One region of the Mycoavidus cysteinexigens genome, then DNA from elsewhere that is predicted to be linked to it. Evidence: predicted binding sites of a transcription regulator. Region 1 holds the regulator's gene; the other holds the start of a gene.
What was found. The regulator HrcA, encoded in region 1, represses chaperone genes, less so after heat shock. The targets are predictions, from matches to a motif close to TTAGCACTCNNNNNNNNNGAGTGCTAA.
Positions count from the first base shown of each region.

Region 2: a site for HrcA is predicted at 2,567-2,593, ahead of MCB1EB_RS02660 (co-chaperone GroES). Genes of this name have one in related genera too.

Region 1 is NZ_AP018150.1:136,379-141,199, reverse strand. It holds gene dnaK (molecular chaperone DnaK) at 1-140, opposite strand, end outside; gene grpE (nucleotide exchange factor GrpE) at 243-821, opposite strand; gene hemH (ferrochelatase) at 938-1,999, opposite strand; gene MCB1EB_RS00565 (coiled-coil domain-containing protein) at 2,244-2,840, shown strand; gene hrcA (heat-inducible transcriptional repressor HrcA) at 2,904-3,935, opposite strand; gene MCB1EB_RS00555 (NAD kinase) at 4,135-4,821, shown strand, end outside.
Region 2 is NZ_AP018150.1:588,957-593,777, reverse strand. It holds gene MCB1EB_RS02675 (YqgE/AlgH family protein) at 1-2, opposite strand, end outside; gene MCB1EB_RS02670 (rubredoxin) at 93-263, opposite strand; gene groL (chaperonin GroEL) at 480-2,129, opposite strand; gene MCB1EB_RS02660 (co-chaperone GroES) at 2,175-2,468, opposite strand; gene MCB1EB_RS02655 (F-box protein) at 3,040-3,675, shown strand; gene MCB1EB_RS02650 (3'-5' exonuclease) at 3,883-4,659, opposite strand; partial or broken gene MCB1EB_RS02645 (sigma-70 family RNA polymerase sigma factor) at 4,656-4,821, opposite strand, start outside.

The DNA of each region.
Region 1 (4,821 bases):
TCGCCATCTTCCATATAAGCGATGATCGAAGGCGTCGTGCGAGCGCCTTCTGAATTTTCAATCACTTTAACTTGATTGCCTTCCATCACAGCAACACAAGAGTTCGTCGTGCCCAGGTCAATCCCGATAACTTTGCCCATTTAATTCTCCTAATCCTTTAAATCGTGGTAAGCACAGGGCTTACCTGTTTATTCAAACTATACTGAAAATAAGTACGATACGCTTATTTTCAAGGTGTTTATTTACGCCAAGTTAGCGTTATGCGCAGGCGGCGCGGAAGAGCTGGCGTTTTTGGGTTCGCAGACCGTGACTAATGCTGGACGCAAGACACGCTCCGCAATCAGATAGCCTTTTTGCAAAACGCTAACCACCGTATTCGGCTCCTGCTCAGCACTGACCATTGAAATGGCTTGATGCAAATGCGGGTCGAATTTCTCGCCAACTGGATTAATTGTCACAATCCGCCCTTTTTCCAGCGCGCTATTAAACTGACGCAAAATCAGTTCAATCCCTTCGCGCACTTTAACAAGGTCCGCGGAAGAATCGGCTAGCGCGGCTTCAAAACTATCCATTACCGGCAAAAGATGTCCAGCAAAACGCTCTAATGCGAATTTATGCGCTTTTTCAACGTCTTCTTGGGCGCGGCGGCGCATATTTTCGGTTTCTGCCTTGGCGCGTAGGTAACTGCCTTCAAGTTCAGCGATTTTTTCCTGTGCCTTAGCAAGCGCCTCTTCAGTCAGGCGAGAGCTTTCTTGAGGGGCAGTTTCGACATTGAGCGCAGCATCTGGCTGCATTGTTTGATCAGGCTGCTTTTCTTCCATATTCAATCTATTTATTCAATCCAAAAAATTATTTTACACAATGTAGATCTCCCGTTAGGAGAGAAGTTACATGTTTTTTATCGCAGAAACTTTATTTGGGGATCTAACCCTCTATTTCAAGAGATCGCGCCAGATGAATTTTGCACGGGCCAACCTTGTAAGTGCAAACGTACCAGGTCTGCTAGGCCATCGATAAACCACGGCGCAGCATTTAAGCATGGAATGTAATGATATGTCTCTCCTCCTGCCTGCAAAAAAATAGCGCGCCCCTCAATCCCGATTTCTTCGAGCGTCTCCAAACAATCCGCTGTAAAACCGGGACAAAGCACATCAACCCGCTTGACTCCTGCCGCCCCGAGCTCTTTAAGTACTATCGCTGTATCCGGCCGCAACCATTCAGCCCGGCCAAAGCGTGATTGAAAGGTGATGCGATATTCAGCGTCTGATAAATTCAGTCTTTGCGCCAGCAATGTCGCGGTTAACTGGCAGTGCATATAATACGGATCACCTAAATCGATGATGCGTTTAGGCACTCCATGAAAACTCAACAGTAACCGGCTGCCTGAGGCAAAGTCAGGCAAGCCGTGTACGGCCCAATGTGCGCGCACTTGCGCTGCAAGCGCATCAAGATACGGCATAAAATCCGCATAATGCCGAATCGTGCGTAATTCAGGCTGGTTACGCATCCGTTGTAATGCAGTAAACGCCATATCAAAAGCGGAGGCCGTAGTGGCTGCGCAATATTGCGGATACATCGGCAGCAACAAAACGCGCTCAACCCCGCTGCGTTTTAATTGCGTTAGCATCTCATGGATATTGCGCGACCCGTAGCGCATCGCGTACTCCACACTGACGGCATAGCCTTGCGCATTGAGCTGCTGCTGCAACGCTTGAGCTTGCTGTGCAGTATAGACCCGTAAGGGTGAACCCTCGGACAGCCAGATCGACCTATATTTAGCCGCTGCGGCACGCCCACGCAAGGGCAAAATAATCAAGCGCAAAATCAATTGCCAGATGAGTGCAGGAATTTCAATCACCCGCGGATCAGACAAAAATTCGGCTAGATAGCGCCGAACTGACCGCGGCGTTGGCCTATCTGGGGTGCCAAGGTTAATCAACAGCACTGCGACGCGCGATGCATGGCTTGGGTGGATCTGTGGTTCAAGCTCAAAATGCATGAGTACCCGTTATTAGCATAAAAAATCCATCGAATTATTAATCATACGTCAAAGCGAGTAGGACACTCGCAAAAATTTTGTCGCCTCGCTATGTTTTTATTGACGAACCCCACGATTCAATTTATATTTAAATCAATTAGGCTAAAAAATGGTTCGCGCCTTATCATATCAAGGCCAGCATCAAAAAATGATTGGGTTCACTATGCTACCTAGGTTAAATTTTAAGCAATTGAAGGAAATCGTTATGGCTATCGCTTTATTTGACACGCTAAAATTTGCTAAACGCTTGCAGGAAGCAGGTGTGCCAACTGCTCAAGCCGAAGCTGAGGCAGAAGTTTTGTCTGAAATATTTGCGGTCAATCTACAGGCGTTACCCACCAAACAAGACTTGCAAGCGGTTAAAGAAGAGTTACAGCATGACATAAAAGACGTACGCAGTGACATAACCGATGTGCGTGGGGAAATAAAAGGTATACGCAACGACATCACCGACGTGCGCAATGAAATGCGTATTGAAATAAAAGAGGTCCGCAACGACATAACCAATGTGCGTGGCGAAATAAAAGAGATACGCAGCGACATAACCAATGTACGTGGGGAAATAAAAGAGATACGCAGCGACATAACCAATGTGCGTGGCGAAATAAAAGAGATACGCGGCGACATAACCGATATGCGCGGGGAAATAAAAGGCCTTAAAAAGGACGTATCCGGTTTGCGCACCGAAGTAGATTCCAAGCTGGAAAAATTGGAGTTGCGGCTAACGATTAAACTCGCCGTCATTATGGCGACGCTACTCAGCGCTGCGGTAGGGCTCAACAAATTTTTAATTTTAAATTAATCCGCACCGACTCAATTTCACTTCGGCTCTAGACGGAGCAAAACGATGCGTTTTAACTTTGGATTAACGCTGACTCAGGGCTTGCGATAGCAACTTTGCAGTAATATCAACAATCTGAATGACACGCTGATATGCCATCCGCGTTGGACCAATTACGCCAAGCGTGCCTACAACCTGGCCATCAACCTCGTAGGATGAGGTAACCACACTCATTTGCTCAATCGGTACGAGATTGGATTCGCCGCCGATAAAAATCTGCACGCCTTGCGCGTGACTAGAGACTTCAAGAAGCTGTAATAAACTGGTTTTTTGATCGAATACATTAAACAGCTTGCGCAAGCGGTCCATATCAGACGACAAATCCGCGACCTCAAGTAAATTCCGCTCTCCAGAGATCAAGACAGCTTCGCCCAAATCAGAAGTCTCCTCCGTACTAGCGACAACCGCTTCCTGCATAACATGCATTAAATGCGTCATATCGCCGCGCAGCGCTTCCAGTTCTGCACGTAAGCGTTTACGCACTTCACTAAAGCTCAAGTTTGCATAATTTGCATTAATATAATTTGACGCTTCGCTTAGCTGTGAGGGCGAATACTCTTTTTGTGTCGCCATAATACGATTTTGCACATCGCCTTCAGGAGTCACAATCACCAGCAGAATGCGTTTTTCCGAAAGGCGCATAAATTCAATCTGCTTAAATATATGACTGCGCCGCGGCGTCAAAACAACCCCCGCAAATTGCGACAAATTGGATAGCACGCTCGCCGCAGCCGCGACAAGTTTATTCGGCTCGCCAGGCCGCAATTGCGTGCGCACCGTACTTTCAACCTGTGCATCATCTGTGGGCGGCTGAGCCACCAGCATTGTATCAACGAAGAGCCGATAGGCCCGTGGCGTGGGGATACGCCCGGCTGAGGTGTGCGGACTCACAATAAGCCCACTTTCCTCTAAGTCAGACATCACATTACGGATTGTTGCGGGACTCAGCTCAAGGCCAGAATATTTAGAGAGCGTGCGCGATCCCACCGGCTGACCTTCGGCAATGTACCGTTCAATCAGGGTTTTAAGCAAAGTTTTGGCGCGTGGGTCTAACATAGCACCAAATTGTAGCGCAATCGTCACAGTAACCGTGTATTCATCAGCGTTTTTTTGGCCGACTGGTCAAAATAAGATCAACTGCTTAAAAAGCCGTATTGCCTAGTTAGGCAAACATGGTATGTTCCCTTTTCTGGGCGCGGCGCAACTTTATTTCCAAATGGCGCATCGCCTTTTTCGATCACAGCATAAGCCCGCTATGCCAAACAACACTCCTTTTAAAACCATCGCTCTTATCGGTCGCACCGATGCTCCACGTATTGGAGAGTTATTAGCGCTCCTGGCTAAGCGCATTCAGCAAGATGGTTTTGAGGTGGTTTTTGAAGCCAACACCGCCCGCGTGATTAACTTGGCGGCCGATGATAATTTAACGCGCAGTCCAATTCTGACGCTTACTGAGATAGGCCACCGCGCCGATGTTGCGATTGTCTTAGGAGGTGATGGCACGATGCTTGGCGTGAGTCGCCAACTTGCGCCTTACGGCACGCCATTGATTGGCATCAATCACGGGCGACTTGGTTTTATTACCGATATTTCAATTAGCGAAATGCAGCAGGTGATCCCGACCATGCTAGCAGGTGATTTTGCACGGGAAGAGCGCGCCCTGCTTGAAGCACGCATCATGCGGGCTGGTGCACCTATTTACCATGCGCTCGCTTTTAATGATGTGGTGGTCAACCGTAGCGGCTTTTCCGGCATGGTCGAATTACGGGTTCAGGTAAACGGCTGTTTCATGTATGAGCAGCGTTCCGATGGCCTAATTGTCGCTACCCCAACCGGTTCCACGGCCTATGCATTATCATCGCACGGGCCGATTTTACATCCTCAGTTAGGGGGGATCGTCTTAGTGCCTATTGCTCCCCACGCGCTGTCAAACCGGCCAATT
Region 2 (4,821 bases), 450 kb from region 1:
ATATTGAATTCTAATCCTTGAATTCCTTTATCAGATAGCCATTCCGCAAAATCAGCCGACCCATCCCAAGGCTTTATTTTGCTCACAGCGTCTCAAATTTGCACCATTTCAAAATCCTCTTTGCGGGCACCGCACTCAGGACAAGTCCAGTTAAGCGGGATGTCCTCCCAACGCGTGCCCGGCGCAATGCCCTCTTCTGGCAGACCGGCTTCTTCATCATAAATCCAGCCACAAATGAGGCACATCCAATTTTTATATTCCATACTGTTATATCGCTACATCCCACACGCTATGATTCAAACGATGCAAGAATATCTCAAAAGGGCGATGGTACCGCGGTTGCGGCCTAATTTGCTCACGTTTTGAGATAAATCTCATCAAAAGGACACAAAAAACCCGCAGCAATGCGGGTTTTTCGTTCAGAAATTTGCGCCGCGCTCTTACGAACGCGCGGCGCAAACACAGGCAAGCCTAGGCAATTACATATCCATGCCCATGCCACCCATACCACCCATGCCACCTGGCATACCGCCAGCCGCAGGCGCTTCTTCTTTAGCCAACTCAGCAACAGAACAGTCGGTTGTGAGGATCAAGCCAGCGATAGATGCCGCATTTTGCAATGCAGTGCGGGTTACTTTGGTCGGATCGACCACACCTGCTTGCACCAAATCACCGTACTCGCCAGAAGCCATGTTATAGCCAAAGTTACCTTTGCCATCGGCTACTTTTGCTACGACTACGCTGGCTTCTTCACCACCGTTCGCCACGATCTGACGCAGTGGCTCTTCCATCGCGCGCAGCACGATTTTGATACCCGCTTGTTGATCAGGGTTATCGGCTTTCAAGTTAGCAACCGCTTGACGCGCACGAATCAGGGCCACGCCACCGCCTGGCACAATCCCTTCTTCCACCGCGGCGCGAGTTGCGTGCAGTGCATCTTCAACGCGTGCTTTCTTTTCTTTCATTTCGATTTCAGTCGCAGCGCCAACCTTAATCACCGCTACACCGCCTGCCAATTTAGCAACGCGCTCTTGCAGTTTTTCACGATCGTAGTCAGAAGTTGCTTCTTCAATTTGCACACGGACTTGCTTGACCCGCGCTTCAATGTTTTTCGCATCGCCTGCGCCATCGATAATCGTGGTGTTTTCTTTAGCAACTTCAATGCGTTTTGCCTGACCTAGCTCAGCCAACGTAGCTTTTTCAAGCGTATGGCCAGTCTCTTCAGCAATCACTTGGCCGCCCGTCAAAATCGCGATGTCTTCGAGCATGGCTTTACGACGATCGCCAAAGCCTGGCGCTTTTACCGCGGCAGACTTCAAGAAACCACGCATATTGTTCAAAATCAACGTAGCCAGCGCTTCGCCTTCGATATCTTCAGCGATAATCAACAATGGACGGCCTGCTTTTGCAACTTGATCAAGCAAAGGCAACAAGTCGCGGATGTTGGTGATTTTTTTGTCGTGCAGCAACACGTATGGGTTATCCAGAGCCGCCACTTGCTTATCTTGGTTATTGATAAAGTAGCCCGACAGATAGCCACGATCGAATTGCATGCCTTCGACCACATCGAGTTCGTTCTCTAGCGATTTACCATCTTCAACCGTAATCACGCCTTCTTTGCCAACTTTTTCCATGGCTTCGGCAATCAGCTTGCCGACCAGCTCGTCGCTGTTCGCTGAAATTGAACCCACTTGAGCGATTTCTTTAGTTGTCGTGCAAGGTTTGCTGATTTTACGCAATTCTTCAACTGCCGCTATGACCGCTTTATCGATACCGCGTTTCAGATCCATTGGGTTCATGCCCGAGGCGACGGATTTCATCCCTTCGCGCACAATGGATTGTGCCAGCACGGTTGCGGTTGTCGTGCCATCGCCAGCGTTATCACTGGTTCTTGACGCGACTTCTTTAACCATTTGCGCGCCCATATTTTGCAGCTTATCTTTGAGCTCAATTTCTTTCGCAACCGAAACCCCGTCTTTAGTCACGGTTGGGCCTCCGAAGCTACGCTCCAGCACAACATTGCGTCCCTTAGGACCCAGCGTAACCTTAACTGCATTGGCTAGAATATTGACCCCTTCAACCAGTTTGGCGCGGGCCAAATCACCGAATACAACTTCTTTAGCTGCCATCTTTAACTCCTTGAATTCTTTAACTTGATGAACCGAAAACTACGCTTAGCTAACTAGCACAGCCATGATGTCTTCTTCACGCATTACCAGCAGTTCATTACCGTCGATCTTGACTGACTGACCGGAATATTTGCCGAACAGCACGCGATCGCCCACTTTAACATCAAGCGCAATCGAAGCACCTTTCTCATCTTTCTTGCCTGGCCCAATCGCCAGCACTTCACCTTGATCAGGTTTTTCAGCAGCCGTCTCAGGAATAACCAAGCCTGAGGCGCTTTTGGTCTCTTGGTCCAAACGCTTGATAATGACACGATCGTGCAAAGGACGCAGCTTTTTCATACAGACTCCTCTCAATAAATACTAGAAATACTCGAGAACAACTAAATTTTTAAAGCTCATAGGGAAAAGTATTCCCCGAGCCAAAAAGCGAAGATTTATTAGCACTCCTTGCTAACGAGTGCTAATTATACTGAATATGGAGACACATTGGCATAAATTCAAGAGCCAGGCGCAAGCCTTGCGCATTATCTTCATAACTACGGCGGCTTAGACCCGCTGGGCAGGCTGTTGACAATCCACGCTAGCGTAATCCAGTATAATAAAGGCGCAACAGGCGGTGATCAAGGCCGCCTTGGCAAACTGACCAAGAACGAGCATTTTTGGCAATCAACTGCAACCGACATGGCTGCTTGACCCCGAATACAATTCATACTCTGAGTGAAAAACAACGTAAGAATGACAACTCGACTCGGCCCAAAATTCGCTTGAATGACGCTTCGGCAGAGACTTAGCATAAATCGCGCAATATCTGCATCGCCCTTCTTCGCTCTTTACTCAGTTCCTAGCTTCTACTAGGGAAGTAAAATTAACATGGACCATGCTTGAGCCTTGAGATTTTTTTAGACTAATTATGCAGATCACCGACTTTTCCAATGAAATTCTGTCTAGAATTTTTAAACAAAGTTCGATTACAGACTATGCTTCGATTGCGCTCGTCTCGAGGCAATTTTATACAGTGGTTAATGACAATGAGTGCTGGAGAGACTTAGTTAAACCTGACTACATCGCGAAAGATGAAAATCAGGTGAAACAGCTCTTTTTAAATAATTTATCTGCCAGAAAATTCGAGTACATCCCGGTTGATCAAAAAGGGAAAATATATTTGACGCTCATTAAGCTATCCGCAGGTGAATTAGTTGAAAAAGCAAAAAATGATATAAAAACAGCTAAAATTATTTTAGAAAATAAAGCTCTTTATCATAAAATTTTAGGATGGCACCGGTGTTTAACGCATAATTTAAAAGAAATCGCTATTTCCGATATTTCGCTCGCCGAAACAATTTTAACCAGCCCAATATTTTATAAGTGCTTTTCAGAAAACTCCAATAGAACAGTCGCCAGCCATCACCTTAGATGTATTATGGAAGCTTATCCAGAAATCACTCGACAATTAATTTCAGAAAACCAAGAATTAAACGCGTTATTTTTAGATAAAATCGGTCAAAGGATGCATACAATATGGAAAAACCGCAAAGCGATGGCATAGTTGAATCATTCGCAATTTTTTGCCTGAAATTTTGATCCATGCCTCTCTCAGTTTGAGGAAAGTATCAATACTGACCTAAATAAAGACAGACTGAAATTATTAAAATAATTTATTGTCAGACATATTATTTTAATAAAAAAGAAAAGTGCCAGGCACATTGATATTGATCCACAGCGGCCCCCTGCTCTTTCAAACACAGCAGAGGTTTTATCTCGCAAAGGCTGCTAGATATTCCGCCCAATGCACGCCAGCCTCAAGCGCCAACGCCTCTTTAATCAACCCTACTTCCTGCTCATACTCTTGCGGCGTAAAGCCTCCCCGCATTTGCTGAAAACGGCAGTACATTAAATAAGTATTGACGACATCCGTTTCGCAATAATCACGAATTTCATCGATGCGCCCTTCACTAAAAGCTTGCCAAACCTGACTTCCATCCATCCCCAGTTTGCCAGGAAAGCCACATAGTTTAGCCAATGCATCAAGCGGTGCGTTAGCACGCGGCTGATAGAGGGCGAGCAAATCCATCAAATCCGTATGGCGCATATGGTAACGGCTGATGTAGTTATTCCATTTAAAATCTCGATCATCTTCGCCCAAGTCCCAGTATTTCGGGGCCGCGACGCCATGCACCAAAGCACGATAGTGCAAGACAGGCAAATCGAACCCTCCGCCATTCCATGACACTAATTGGGGAGAATATTTTTCGATGATGCGGAAAAATAATTGAAGCAAAGTGGCTTCCGAGTCCTGCTTAGTGCCCAGTGACTTTATTCGAAAGCCTTCGCGGTCTCTAAATGCGCAAGCAATCGAGACGACCCGTTGCAGATAATGCGGTAAAAAATCGGAGCCAGTTTTTTCGCGGCGCGCAGCAAACGCGCGTTGCGCAACTTCTTCATCAGGCATGACGCTAGGCCAATCATCTAATTGACGCACACCTGCAATATCAGGAATGGTTTCAATATCAAAAACTAAAATAGGCGTCACAGCACAGCATCCTTGCGCACACCGCTGGAGATGAAATAACGCTTTAAGCGCGTCATGGCTTCTTGCTGAATCTGACGCACCCGCTCACGCGTTAGTTCCATCTCGTCAGCCACTTGCTCAAGCGTAGCAGGCTCAACGTTGCCCAGGCCAAAACGACGCTCA